Regions from separate parts of the Halomonas sp. AOP27-A1-41 genome, predicted to be linked through region 1. Evidence: predicted binding sites of a transcription regulator. Region 1 holds the regulator's gene; the other holds the start of a gene.

Region 1 (6,540 bases):
CAGATGGCGACCGAATTGCCGGACCTTAAGGTTCATTACCCGTGGGCGCTGACAACTGAGCAAGCAATCGACCTTGCGCTTGCCTGCGAGCAGGCGGGTCGCGACGTTGAGGGTATTAGTCAGTCAGAAGGCGCGTCGCTTTCAAGCGGTGAGGGCGTACGGGTTTATGCTAACAGCCATGGTTTTTTAGGTACCCAAAAAGGCAGTAGTCACTCCCTTTCATGCATGCTCATTGCTCAGGATGAAGACGGTATGCAGCGGGACTACGACTATACCTCTGCGCGTAATCCTCAGCATTTGCGCGACCCGAGCGAAGTAGGGCGCGAGGCTGCGGCCCGTACGCTGCGCCGGTTAGGTGCCAAGCGGCCGCCAACCGGCACCTTTCCCATTCTGTTTGATCCTTCGCTGTCTAGTGGTTTGGTTGGGCATTTATTGGGCGCATTGGCGGGTGGCGCGCTGTATCGTCAATCCTCTTTCTTGTGTGACCGTTTGGGCACGCCGTTATTTCCTGAGTGGTTTAGTCTGGAAGAGCGCCCTATGGAAATAGGAGCGACCGCCAGTACGCCGTTTGATGGAGAAGGTGTGCAGACACGTAATAACCGCTTTATCGAACAGGGGCGTATCGCAAGCTATATGCTTTCGTCCTACAGTGCCCGTCGCTTGGGCATGCAAACCACGGGGAATGCTGGCGGTGTCCGCAACGTGCGTTTAGACGCACCCTTGCAGACGCGTGATGCGCTGCTTAAAACGATGGGTCGAGGCATTTGGGTTACCGAACTAATGGGCCAAGGCGTGAACGGCGTAACCGGGGATTACTCGCGTGGTGCGGCGGGCTTCTGGGTCGAGAATGGAGAAATCCAGTATCCGGTTGAAGAATTTACCATCGCTGGAAACCTTGAGCGTATGTTCTCAGGCCTTGTTGGTATCGGAAGTGATATCGATACGCGCGGCAGCATTCATACGGGCAGCTGGTTAGTGGATGCGATGACCGTCGCCGGTAGCTAAAAAAGCCGCACTACTGATCTTCGTCAAAGCGGGCGTCGAACAGCGCTTGGATTGCATCAAGCGCTTGTTCGGCATCCTCGCCTTCCGCACAAATCCGCAGTTGGGTGCCGCAGGGTGCGGCCAGCATCAATAGCGACATGATGTTGGCTGCATCAGCCATTTGCTGCTGTTTATACACCTGTATGCTGGCGGAGTAGTGCTGGCTGCACTTCACCAGTTTTGTGGCGGCGCGGGCATGTAGGCCGCGCTGATTGGTAAGCGTTAAGGTTCTTTCTGGCACCCTGGTTCCTTTTTTCCGAGTGGTGTCATTAGGCATAAGCGTTTACGTAGGGCTGGGCGTCTACTCGGAAAATGGAGGAGCCGTCGGTGGCTCTGCCCGGGTTCCTCGTAGCGTGTATTGCAGCTCCAGTTCTCGGTGACGCAACTGGACTTCGCCGATGAGCGGTGCCAGCTTTTGCGCCAGCTGTTCGGCAATATACACAGAACGGTGCTGCCCGCCGGTACAGCCAATAGCCACCGTCATATAGCTGCGCTGACTATTTTGGTAAGCAGGCAGCCAGCGCTCAAGCATTGCCTGAATATCATGGCTCATCTCTTCGACAATCGGGTAGCCGCGCAGAAACGCAATAATCGTGGCATCACGTCCTGTGTACTGGCGTAGCGTTGGGTCCCAATAAGGGTTGGGCAGGCAGCGTACATCAAAGACTAAATCTACATCCATGGGTACGCCATGCTTGTAGCCGAACGACTCAAAGGTGAGTGTTAGCTGGTCTTTGCGCTGGTGGGCTACCTGGTCTGAAATGCGCCGACGCAGGTCGTGGACCGATAAGCGTGATGTATCAATCCGCAGGTCGGCCAAATCACGTATTTCGTTGAGCGTCTCTTCCTCTTTCTCTATCGCCTCTTCAAGCGTCATATCACTGTTGCGCGTTAACGGATGGCGTCGCCGTGTCGCAGAATAGCGTTCCAGTAAAATACGTGAATCGGTGGTTAGATAGATAACCTGACAATCTATAGGCCGCGCGCGCAGCTCTTCAAGCAGTGCGGGAAGGCGCTCAAGCGCCGCTGGCAGGTTGCGGGCATCAATACTGACCGCTAGATGCGTGCGCTCACCCTCGTCACGGAGTTCGTCAACCAAAGAACCAAGCAACATGGCGGGGAGATTATCAATGGCGTAATAGCCAATATCTTCCAGCGCTTGTAATGCGATTGATTTGCCAGAGCCAGAGCGGCCGCTAATAATCACCAGTTGCATAGTGGCTCTCTCTGATTGAACGTATAAAAGGGATAACGCATGAAAATGTGTTAGTCGTTATGGGCGATTATGGAGCGGCCTGTTCGCGAATCTTGCCCATTAGCAGGTCAAGCAAATCGTGCTGGCTGCTGGTTTTGCGTAATGCCTGGCGTGTGCTCGCATCATTCATAATGGTGGCCACTTGGCCCAAAAGCGACAAATGCGTGTCGTCAGCCTCTTCGGGAACAAGCAGCACAAAGACGAGGTCGACCGGGTCGCCATCAATAGCATCAAAATCAATAGGTTCTGATAATTTTAAAAAACCCGCAATAGGCGTAACGCAATGTGGGCTGCGCGCATGGGGGATGGCGACGCCGTTACCGATCCCCGTGCTGCCAAGACGTTCCCGGCCGATCAGTCGGCTGAAAACTTCCTGGCTATCCAGACTGGGTGTATTTTGAGCGATAAAGGTGCTGAAAAACTCCAGCACCCGCTTTTTGCTGCCCCCGGGCACGTCGTAAAGTACGCGCTCCGGGGGGAGGATGGTTTCCAACGTCATTGAATTAACGCACGCCAGCGCCTTGGGCGCGAGCTTGTGCTTTTTCCTTGTGCTTAACGAGTTGACGATCAATTTTGTCTGCTAAGGCGTCAATAGCGGCATACATATCGACATCTTCGGCGTCGGCATGTAAGTCGGCGCCTGCCGCATGAAGGGTGCACGCGGCATGTTGGCGCTCCTTCTCAATAGATAAGGTGACTTGTACCGTGGTGATGTGGTCGTAATGACGTTCGATGCGTTCAAGTTTTTCATTAACGTAGTCACGCAAGGCGTCAGTCAGTTCTACATGATGACCCGTGATATTTACTTGCATTGACGTGCTCCTTATCCATCGGACTGAATTTCGATTGTAACCCTTTTTACGGTGTTGCAAAGCCCCTGTCGCGAGTTTTGCCATTTCTCTTGTAACGACTAACGCAAACGACGACGTTCACTTGATGAGGGAATGCCCAGCGACTCACGATATTTCGCCACCGTACGGCGTGCCACTGTGATGCCGCCATCTCCCAGTAATGTCACCAAACGACTGTCCGAAAGAGGTTTGCCGGGAGGCTCATCTTGAATCAACTTTTTAAGCCGGGCGCGAATCGCGGTGCTTGAGTGGCTGTCTGCGCCATCTTGCCCGCTAATTTGGCTTGAGAAAAAGTACTTAAGTTCGAAGACACCCCGTGGGGTATGGATATATTTTTGTGTGGTGACCCGAGAAATGGTTGATTCGTGCATCTCAACCGCCTCGGCAATATCGGCAAGAATCAACGGCTTCATCGCTTCTTCACCGTGCTCTAAAAAACCGATTTGGCGAGTGATAATCTCGCGCCCTACGCGTAGAAGCGTGTCGTTGCGGCTGGACAGGCTTTTGATTAGCCAGCGCGCTTCTTGCAAGTGCTCTTTTAAAAACTGGTTATCCTGACTCTTGTCTGCACGCTTGATTAAACTGGCGTAGTCGGGCTGGATACGCAGCCGGGGCAGGGCTTCAGGGTTTAGCTCCAGGTGCCAGCCTTCATGATCATGACGTACGACCAGGTCGGGCGTGATATAGCTATCGTCGGTGACGCCATAAGCGCTGCCTGGGCGTGGGTCCAGGCTTCGGATCAGACCGATCACATCGTCTAGCTGCTCATCGTCCAGGCTTAGGCGGCGCTTTAATAGGCGCATGTCATTTTTGCCCAGCGCTTCAAGAAACTGGCGAACCAATCGGCGCGCGGGAACCAGTAGGGGCGTGTCGTCGGGGAGCGTTGCAAGCTGAAGCATCAAACATTCGCGCAAGTCACGGGCGAAGACGCCCGTTGGCTCGAACTGCTGTAAGCGCATCAGAGTGGTTTCCAACTCTCGCTGGCTGAGACCTTCGATGCTTTGAGCACGTAACCCATCGCGGATATCGTTGAGCGGCTGCGTCAGGTAGCCATTGGCATCCAGTGCATCAATCAGGCTTTCGGCGATTAGCTGCTCACGAGCCGTAAAATCGGTCATCGCCAGCTGCCAAAGGAGATGTCCATGCAGGCTTTGTTCCGCGGCCTGGCGTTCAAAATCAGGGCCTTCGCTGCCAGAGCTACCCATGTCCTGGTAAGTGTCAGACCAGTCGCTATCGACAGACAGTTCCTCGGGAATGCTTTCTGACCACTCCTCGTCGGGTGTTTCGACGGTCGCCTGCTCGCCGAACTCGTCTTCCTGCTCCAGCATTGGGTTGGCATCCAGTGCCTGCTGAATTTCCTGACGTAGATCCAATGTCGATAGCTGTAGCAGTGCAATCGCTTGCTGCAGCTGAGGTGTCATGGTCAGCTGCGTACCGATACGCAATTGGAGAGAAGCTTTCATGACCATCTGAGAACCACTCGTTAATCGGAAAGCTTCACCCTAGTGCGAGTCATGTTGTTGTGCAAGTGCAATAAGCATGCCACTGATAAAATTTTTACTGCAGATCACTGTTTAGCGGTGAAATTAAATTCATAAGCGAAAATCAGCACCCAGGTAAACTTCCCTCACTTTTTGGTTATCAAGGATAGTCTGAGGGCTGCCGCCAGCAATGATGTGGCCGTCACCGACAATATAGGCGATATCGCAAATATCCAGTGTTTCTCGGACGTTATGGTCAGTAATTAGCACGCCAATGTGGCGCTGTTTTAAGGCGCGAATAATGCTCTTGATTTCACCAACCGAGATGGGGTCGACACCTGCAAATGGCTCATCCAGCAAGATAAACGCGGGCTCTGTGGCCAAGGAGCGGGCAATTTCGACGCGTCGCCGCTCGCCGCCGGAAAGGCTCATGCCCAAGCTGTCACGGATGTGGGTAATATGAAAGTCGTCAAGCAGGGCCTCAAGCCGCTGCTCTCGTCCTGCCCTGTCCAGATCTTTGCGGGTTTCCAGAATCGCCATAATATTATCCGCAACCGATAGCTTGCGAAAAATAGACGCTTCCTGGGGTAGATAGCCAATGCCGGCCATCGCGCGTTCGTGCATGGGAACGCGGGTTAAGTCTTGCTCGTCGATACGCACCGTACCCGCATCAGACTTCACCAGGCCCACAATCATATAAAACGATGTGGTTTTGCCCGCGCCGTTAGGGCCAAGCAGGCCTACCACGCTGCCTTGAGCAATCTCCAGGCTAATGTCTTTAACCACGCGGCGGCGCTTATAGCTTTTTGCCAAGTGATTGGCGTAAAGGGTTTTTATGGGCGGTGCTTCCGCAATAGACATGGTTGGCTCCTATTGCGCTGGCTGAAGCGTCATGCGAATACGCTGCGGCTCGCTACCGTTTGCATCGGAGCGTGCCTGCACCACTTCGCGGTCAATGAAGTATTCCAGGCGGCCACCGGTAAACTGATCACCCGCCTGGGTCAGTTCGGCCTGGTCAATAAGCTCTACACGCCGCTCTGCTACGTGATAAACCACGCGTCGTGCCCATCCTTCCATCGGAGTGTCCTGATCATCGAGTTGATTGCGTAGATAGGCGCGCTCTCCGGTGGCAATAGCGCGAGAAAGCTCACCCGCGTCGTTACGGATAATTTCAACGCGATCCCCACGTAGCTGCATATTGCCTTGGCGAATATTGACATCGCCTGAATAAACGGCAGTGCCTGCACGCTGATCAAGGTCTAGCTGGTCGGCTTCTACTTCAATGGGAGCTTGGCTTGTCTGGGCCGCTGCCGATAGCGGCACCGCAAGGGCGAAAAGCGCGGTGCGAATAAAAGCGTTCATAGCGACTCCTAAGGATTTTGTGTTGCGGGGGGGTGATGGCCGCGGACGTTATCGGTTAGTCGGACCTGGCTATCATCAAGCCAAACATCCATACGTGATGCGCTCATTTGTTGAGGTGGCTGCTGAAACACGGCGGGCGCCTCGCTCCAGGCATGACGCGCTACCCCATCATAATGTAATAACTCAGTATCAAGCTGCCAGCCTTCTGTAGGCGCCAGAAGCTGTGCATCACCAGACAGTGTTAGCGCTTGGGTGGCCGTGTTCAGAACGCCTTCGTTGGCGTGAGCGAGCCACTCTCGGTTATCACTATCAAACAGCGTCGCTTCGGGTTGAGTGACTTCGGCCTGGGTGCTTTGTGGTATGTAAACCAATAAAGGCGCGGACAGCGACTGCTGGATATGCCCTGTTTCACCAAACAGCGTGATCTCGGCATTTTCCAGCACGTGGCTAGGCTCTTCAGCCTGCGCTTCTTCGTCAACGGGCCGGTCTTCCGGGCCGCGTGGGTCCAGCCATACCAGCAGCCCCCCTAAAGCGACCACCAGGGCCG
Region 2 (6,540 bases), on a different contig from region 1:
AGTGTTCAAAGGCGCGCTTGTCATCGGGGAGCCGGACAATGTCACCGATGTTGAGATCAGGAAGGCCTTTAAGATGGTGGCCTTTGGTGTCCATGATGGCGGCAACGCTGCCAATACTCACGGCGTCTTCTTCTCGGTAGGCTTCCACTTTTACGTGAACGATGTGGCCTTGGTAGCGAGCGGATAAAATATCGCCGGTGCCAATGCGGGCGTGTTCATGGTGGTCGTTAGCAAACAGTTTGGATACGCTGTCTTTGCCGGGGTCTTCCCATTCGATATGTCGATGCATCGTGGTTTCCTTGTAAGTGGGCCGAAAAACACAAGTGTAGTTTGGTTTTTATTAGTTTTGCTAGTTATGGGTTAATGGGACCTTTGCCAATATGCTGAAACATAAAGGTTAAGGCCGCAGGTAGGCTGGCACGCCAAACGCGCCAGGTGTGCCCGCCGGGGTAGAGGTCCAAGCGTACATCATTAGGTTGAATGCGTTCCATGGCTTGGCGTAGCTTACGGGCGTGAAACTCGGCGTCGTACACATCGCTGCGCCCTGCGCTAATGTAAAGTGGCACGATCGGGATGTCGCTCTCTTCTGCGCTGGGCCGGGGCGTTACGTTAATGCGATACGCTTCAAGGTAAGCGGGGTAGTTGAGCTGGTCCCATAAAGCCGTATCAAAATGGCCTTGTTCATCCAAAAACGCGGGATGACGATGTGCTGAGGAGTTGCTCGGCGGATACGGAAGATAGCTTGCCGGGCTTAGCGCTGCGGCAGCGGCAAACATCTCGGGCTTTTCCAGGGCAAAATTAAGCGCGCCAAACCCTCCGGCGGATAGTCCGCCTACACCGCGAAGCGCTCGCGTGGCGCCCACTCGGTACTGGTTTTCAACATGCGGCATCAAGTCGTTAAAAAAGGCGCTACGGGCGGCCTCATTATGGCCGTCTACCCACCAGCTGCGACTACCGGGCATGATGAATACGGCAGGCGGAATGTGCCCAGCGCGAATCAAACGATCAGCGGTTTGGGCAAGGTTGCCCTTGGCTAGCCAGTCTCGTTCGTTGCCAAAAGAGCCATGGAGCAGATAAACCACTGGGTAAGGCTCGGCGGCAGTGGCGTCATAATGGTCGGGTAGATACACGGTGTAAGGGTAGGCGTGGCCCAGCGTGGGCGAGTCAAAGGTGGCGTAGTGCACCTCGCCAGCAACGGCGGTGTTAAACAGGCTCCATAGGCCCGCCAGGGCTGTCAGGCTGGTCAACAAGGAACGTAACAACCCATGAAATACACTTGAAAATGAGAGGAGTGACAAACAGCCTCCGGGAATTATCGCAGGGTTATAGCGTCGTACACCGTACCCGCCGAGACTGTTCAGCGCAGGCGAATGTCAGGCATACACGGAGCAGGTATGCATAAAAGGATAGAGGAAATTTACTGGTTGCGTGCGTACGGCTGCGTGGCCGTGTTTTTATTTCATTTGCTGGACCACGTTAATCAGCGTGTGGATAACCTGGCCACCGACCTGATGCGCCTGCCGCTGGTATTGGGCACGCCGATCTTTTTGTTCATTTCAGTGTTTGTGTTTGCCATGCGCTATGACAAGGCAGTGCCGCCTGGCTTTTTGGCCCAACGGGTAAAGTACGTCATGCTGCCTTATCTGGTATATGGCTTTATCTACTCGACGGCCGAGTGGGTTCGGCTGTATGTGGCAGGGGAGCCGGTAGGCTTTGTCGCCAATGCGCTGGAGTACTTTGTTTTCGCCGGGTGGCACGGTTATTTCTTGATTATCGCCATGCAGTTTTATATCGCGTATTGGCTGTTTACCCGCTGGCAGCTGTGGCGCTTTAACCCGGTGCCGTGGCTGTGGGTGAGCTGTTGGGTGAGTATGGCGTACTGGGGAGTGGCATATTGGTTGGGTGTGGCGCTGCCGGGGTATCTGCTCTGGGTGGCACCTCTGGGCTGGATATATCTGTTCTTTCTGGCCCTGGTGCTGGTGCGTTACTACCCCTTTGATAGTGGAGCCCAGGTACCGCTGCGGCCTTTATGGATGCAGTACCTGTCGTGGCCTTTGTGGTTGGTCGTGTTGGTTTGCCTGCTGGTCGCGGCCAGCGTGGCGGGGTGGCTGCAGTTCTCATCCAAGGAAGTGTGGGTGATACCGCTGTTCATGCTCTCAACGCTTGTAGCGATGCGTTATTTAAAAGACATCACAGCGCCTCGCTGGGTGCGCTATATCAACCAGTATTCGTTTGGTATTTACCTGGCGCACCCCATGTTTTTTGCCATTACCGATGCGTTGGTGATGCCGTTGGCGTTGCCTATAACGGTTTACGTGCTGCTGCTGATAGTGACGGGCGCCACGGGCTCTATCCTGCTCAGTAAAATGGCGAACACCACAAAAGCCGGGGCCATGATGTTTGGCAAGCGGCTAAAAGTGTAGGGCGTTGACGCGCTGTGCGGTGGGTTGGAAGCCGAGAGGGGCGCTCTATGTCTTTCATGCACCAATTAGGTGCGGTTATGCTTGTGTTTGATCTATTTTGGGTCAAAAAAACAGGTCCGTGTGTGTTTAAAAGCCTCGGGAAATACTTATGCGTCATAGAGAGGCATGCAGACGCAGCTTTTATATGCCTTAAAACAACAGGTTAGTAATTGTTTCGGTCATGTTGGTGCAGGATTGGCATGTTCTCTGCATTATATTTGTCAGCGGCTAGCCACCGTAGGCAGATGCCTCTCGGCGTGCTACAACAATAGCCGGTTTGAAATGATCGCTAGGCGATGTGTGATTCAATTTCAGGCAAATGTTAAGCGAACAAAAAGGATAGGCCTGTCAGGCACGTACTTTATTGAATGACGGGGTTTGTCTAATAACACTTTTATCGATAGCTTACTGTTACATGCTTTAAGCCACGCCCATATCGGAGGCACAATGTCAGCCAAGACTCTCGCGCTAATTGAAGAACATGATGTTAAGTGGGTGGACCTGCGTTTCACCGATACTCGTGGTAAAGAGCAGCACGTTACCGTGCCTGCCCGCGATGTAGACGAAGAGTTCTTCGAAAATGGTCAAATGTTCGATGGCTCCTCAATCGAGGGCTGGAAAGGCATTAACGAATCCGACATGATCCTGCGCCCGGAAGATGGCACTGCTTTCCTCGACCCCTTCACCGAAGACGCTACTCTGATTTTGCGTTGCGATATCATTGAGCCAGCCACGATGCAGGGCTATGACCGTGACCCGCGTTCTATTGCTAAGCGCGCTGAGGCGTACCTGGAGTCCACCGGCCTGGGCGATACTGCTTTCTTCGGTCCGGAGCCTGAGTTCTTTATTTTTGACGAAGTACATTGGAAGTCTGATATTCAGGGTTCCATGTACAAGATTTCTTCCGACGAGGGCGCCTGGGCGACCAGTAATCAGGTAGAGGGCGGCAACCTGGGGCACCGTCCGCGCGTTAAAGGCGGTTACTTCCCGGTTCCTCCGGTCGACAGCTTCCACGATATCCGTGGCGCTATGTGTAACACCCTGGAAGCGATTGGTCAGACCGTTGAAGTTCACCACCACGAAGTGGCGAATGCGGGGCAGAACGAGATCGGCGTTAAATTCAATACGCTGGTGAAGAAGGCGGACGAAGTTCAGGAAATGAAGTACGTGATCCACAACGTGGCCCACGCGTACGGCAAAACCGCGACCTTCATGCCCAAGCCGCTGGTTGGCGACAACGGTTCTGGTATGCATATTCACCAGTCGTTCTGGAAAGATGGTCAGAACCAGTTTGCCGGTGATGAATACGCAGGCCTGTCGGAAATGGCGCTGTATTACATCGGCGGTGTGATCAAGCACGCACGCGCTCTGAACGCCTTCACCAACGCCTCTACCAACTCGTACAAGCGTTTGGTGCCGGGGTTTGAAGCGCCGGTTATGCTGGCTTACAGCGCCCGTAACCGTTCCGCCTCTATCCGGATTCCCTATACGGTCAGCCCCAAAGGCAAGCGCGTTGAAACCCGCTTCCCTGACCCGACCGCTAACCCGTACCTGTCGTTTGCTGCCCTGCTAATGGCAGGTATCGACGGCATCAAGAACAAGATTCATCCTGGCGATGCCATGGACAAGAACCTGTACGACCTGCCGCCAGAAGAAGGCAAGTTGGTACCGACCGTTGCCAACAGCCTGGACCAGGCTCTGGAAGCGCTCGACGCTGACCGTGCGTTCCTGACCGAAGGTGGCGTGTTCACCGACGATATGATTGATGCCTACATCGAACTCAAGATGGAAGAAGTGGAGCGTATTCGCATGACCACGCACCCCATCGAGTTTGATATGTACTACAGCTGCTAATAGCGGTGTAACGCGATAGCTTTGAAACCCCGCTTCGGCGGGGTTTTTTATTGCACTTAACCAGTGAAAGGGGCGCGCCTTAACGGTGCTCCATGCACTAAGATGGTGCATGTGATGGATCGACCATGGCAGGCTGTGCGCTTAACGCTCGTTGAATCAAGGCCTGGCGCGCTTTTTGCAGTTTCTCTTAAGCATTGAACGTTTTTATCAGCGATATTCAGGACACGTCATGTATCAGCGTTTACTAGAACATCTCTCCATGGCAGTGCTGCTGCTGGACGGTGAGCTCCGCGTACGCTGGATGAACCCTGCCGCCGAAGCGCTGTTGGCAGTAAGCTTTAGCCGTGTGCAGGGGAGCCGCCTGGATACCCTGCTGGGCGGGGATGAAAGTATTGATCAGGTGTTGGCCAAGGCGCGGGATGCCTTTCATCCCTACACCCAGCGCGAGGCGCGCATTACCCCGGTTAACGGTGAAGCGCTGACCGTAGATTACACCGTGACGCCCCTGTCGGAAGACGAGCTTCTGCTGGAAGTAGAACCTCGTGACCGCTTGATGCAAATTTCCCGCGAGGAAGCGCTCACCACGCGCCAGGAAACCATCAAAGTGCTGGCCCGGGGCTTGGCCCATGAAGTGAAAAATCCGCTGGGCGGCATCCGCGGGGCGGCTCAGCTATTAGAGCGTGACCTGGATAAGCCTGAATTGCGTGAGTTTACCCATATCATCGTGGAGGAGGTTGACCGCTTGCGTGATCTGGTGGATTCGATGCTTGGCCCGAATCGCATTGTTAAGCACGCGCCGGTGAACATCCACAAAGTGCTGGAGCGGGTAAGAACGCTGCTGGTGGCTGAACATCCGAATATCACCATCCACCGCGATTACGACCCTAGCCTGCCGGACCTTTCCGGGGATGAGGCGCAGATGATCCAGGCCGTGCTTAACGTGGCCAGGAACGCCGTGCAGGCCATGAGCGATGCCGAGACCCCTGTGCCCGAATTGATGCTGCGCACCCGTGCCCGGCGTCAGTTCACCCTGGGTGCTGAGCGCCACCGGTTAGTGAGCGAGGTGGGTGTGATCGATAACGGCCCTGGTATCCCGGAAGGACTTAAAGAAACGCTCTTCTACCCTATGGTGTCAGGGCGTGCTGAAGGCAGCGGATTGGGGTTGTCCATCGCTCAGTCGATCCTGCATCAGCATCAAGGGTTGATTGAATGTGACTCACGTCCCGGGCACACCGAGTTCCGCTTACTGATTCCATTGGTTATTAATTGTACCGGAGAAGCATCATGATAGAGGCGACACGTAACGAGGTTGCACGGGTGGTCGTTGTGGATGACGATCGCGCTATCCGCTGGGTGCTTGAACGTGCATTGGCACAGCCGGATCTTGATGTAGAGTGCATAGAACGCGCCGATACAGTACTGGAACGACTGCTGACAACCCCACCGGATGTGCTGGTGACTGACATTCGCATGCCGGGCATTGATGGGCTGGATCTTATGTCGCACATCCGTGAGGCGCACCCGGATTTGCCGGTCATCATCATGACCGCTCATTCGGATCTCGACAGCGCAGTGGCCTCTTATCAAGGCGGTGCGTTTGAGTACCTGCCCAAGCCGTTTGATGTGGATGAAGCGCTGGCGCTTGTGCGCCGGGCGGTGGCTCATGCGCGCGAGCGCCAACGGCCGATCAGCGTTCCCGAAGGTTTGAACGCAGAAATCATTGGTGAAGCGCCGGCCATGCAGGAGGTGTTTCGGGCCATTGGGCGACTCTCTCATTCGCATATTACTGTGCTCATCAATGGCGAGTCGGGCACCGGTAAAGAGCGTGTAGCCCAGGCACTCCACCAGCACAGCCCCCGGGCGGGCAAGCCGTTTATTGCCCTGAACATGGCGGCCATCCCGCGTGATCTGATTGAGTCTGAACTGTTTGGCCACGAGAAAGGTGCGTTTACCGGGGCCGCTGCCCAGCGCCAGGGGCGCTTTGAGCAGGCCAACGGCGGCACGCTGTTTCTGGATGAGATCGGCGATATGCCGGCTGAAACCCAAACTCGCTTGCTGCGCGTATTGGCCGACGGTGAGTTCTACCGAGTGGGCGGGCACACCCCGGTCAAGGTTGACGTGCGGATTATCGCCGCGACGCACCAGAACCTTGAGTCGCTGGTGGATGACGGGCGCTTTCGTGAGGACCTTTTCCATCGCCTGAACGTTATCCGCATTCACTTGC

What was found. Region 1 encodes sigma-54, which starts transcription at its own class of promoters, with help from an activator protein. Its sites were predicted from a motif close to TGGCACNNNNNTTGCTNT; they were not measured.
Region 2: the regulator sigma-54 is predicted to act here: its motif matches at 4,481-4,498, upstream of glnL (nitrogen regulation protein NR(II)).

The regions. Positions count from the first base shown of each region.
Region 1 covers NZ_JBQSXT010000001.1:297,948-304,487, forward strand. Annotated here, with positions in the region: gene pmbA (metalloprotease PmbA) at 1-1,005, shown strand, start outside; gene ACT3TC_RS01265 (HPr family phosphocarrier protein) at 1,016-1,285, opposite strand; gene rapZ (RNase adapter RapZ) at 1,346-2,260, opposite strand; gene ACT3TC_RS01275 (PTS sugar transporter subunit IIA) at 2,328-2,798, opposite strand; gene hpf (ribosome hibernation-promoting factor, HPF/YfiA family) at 2,803-3,111, opposite strand; gene ACT3TC_RS01285 (RNA polymerase factor sigma-54) at 3,210-4,619, opposite strand; gene lptB (LPS export ABC transporter ATP-binding protein) at 4,743-5,492, opposite strand; gene lptA (lipopolysaccharide transport periplasmic protein LptA) at 5,502-5,993, opposite strand; gene lptC (LPS export ABC transporter periplasmic protein LptC) at 6,002-6,540, opposite strand, start outside.
Region 2 covers NZ_JBQSXT010000005.1:74,892-81,431, forward strand. Annotated here, with positions in the region: gene ACT3TC_RS05385 (hypothetical protein) at 1-289, opposite strand, end outside; gene ACT3TC_RS05390 (alpha/beta hydrolase) at 354-1,229, opposite strand; gene ACT3TC_RS05395 (acyltransferase family protein) at 1,395-2,423, shown strand; gene glnA (glutamate--ammonia ligase) at 2,910-4,316, shown strand; gene glnL (nitrogen regulation protein NR(II)) at 4,546-5,604, shown strand; gene ntrC (nitrogen regulation protein NR(I)) at 5,601-6,540, shown strand, end outside.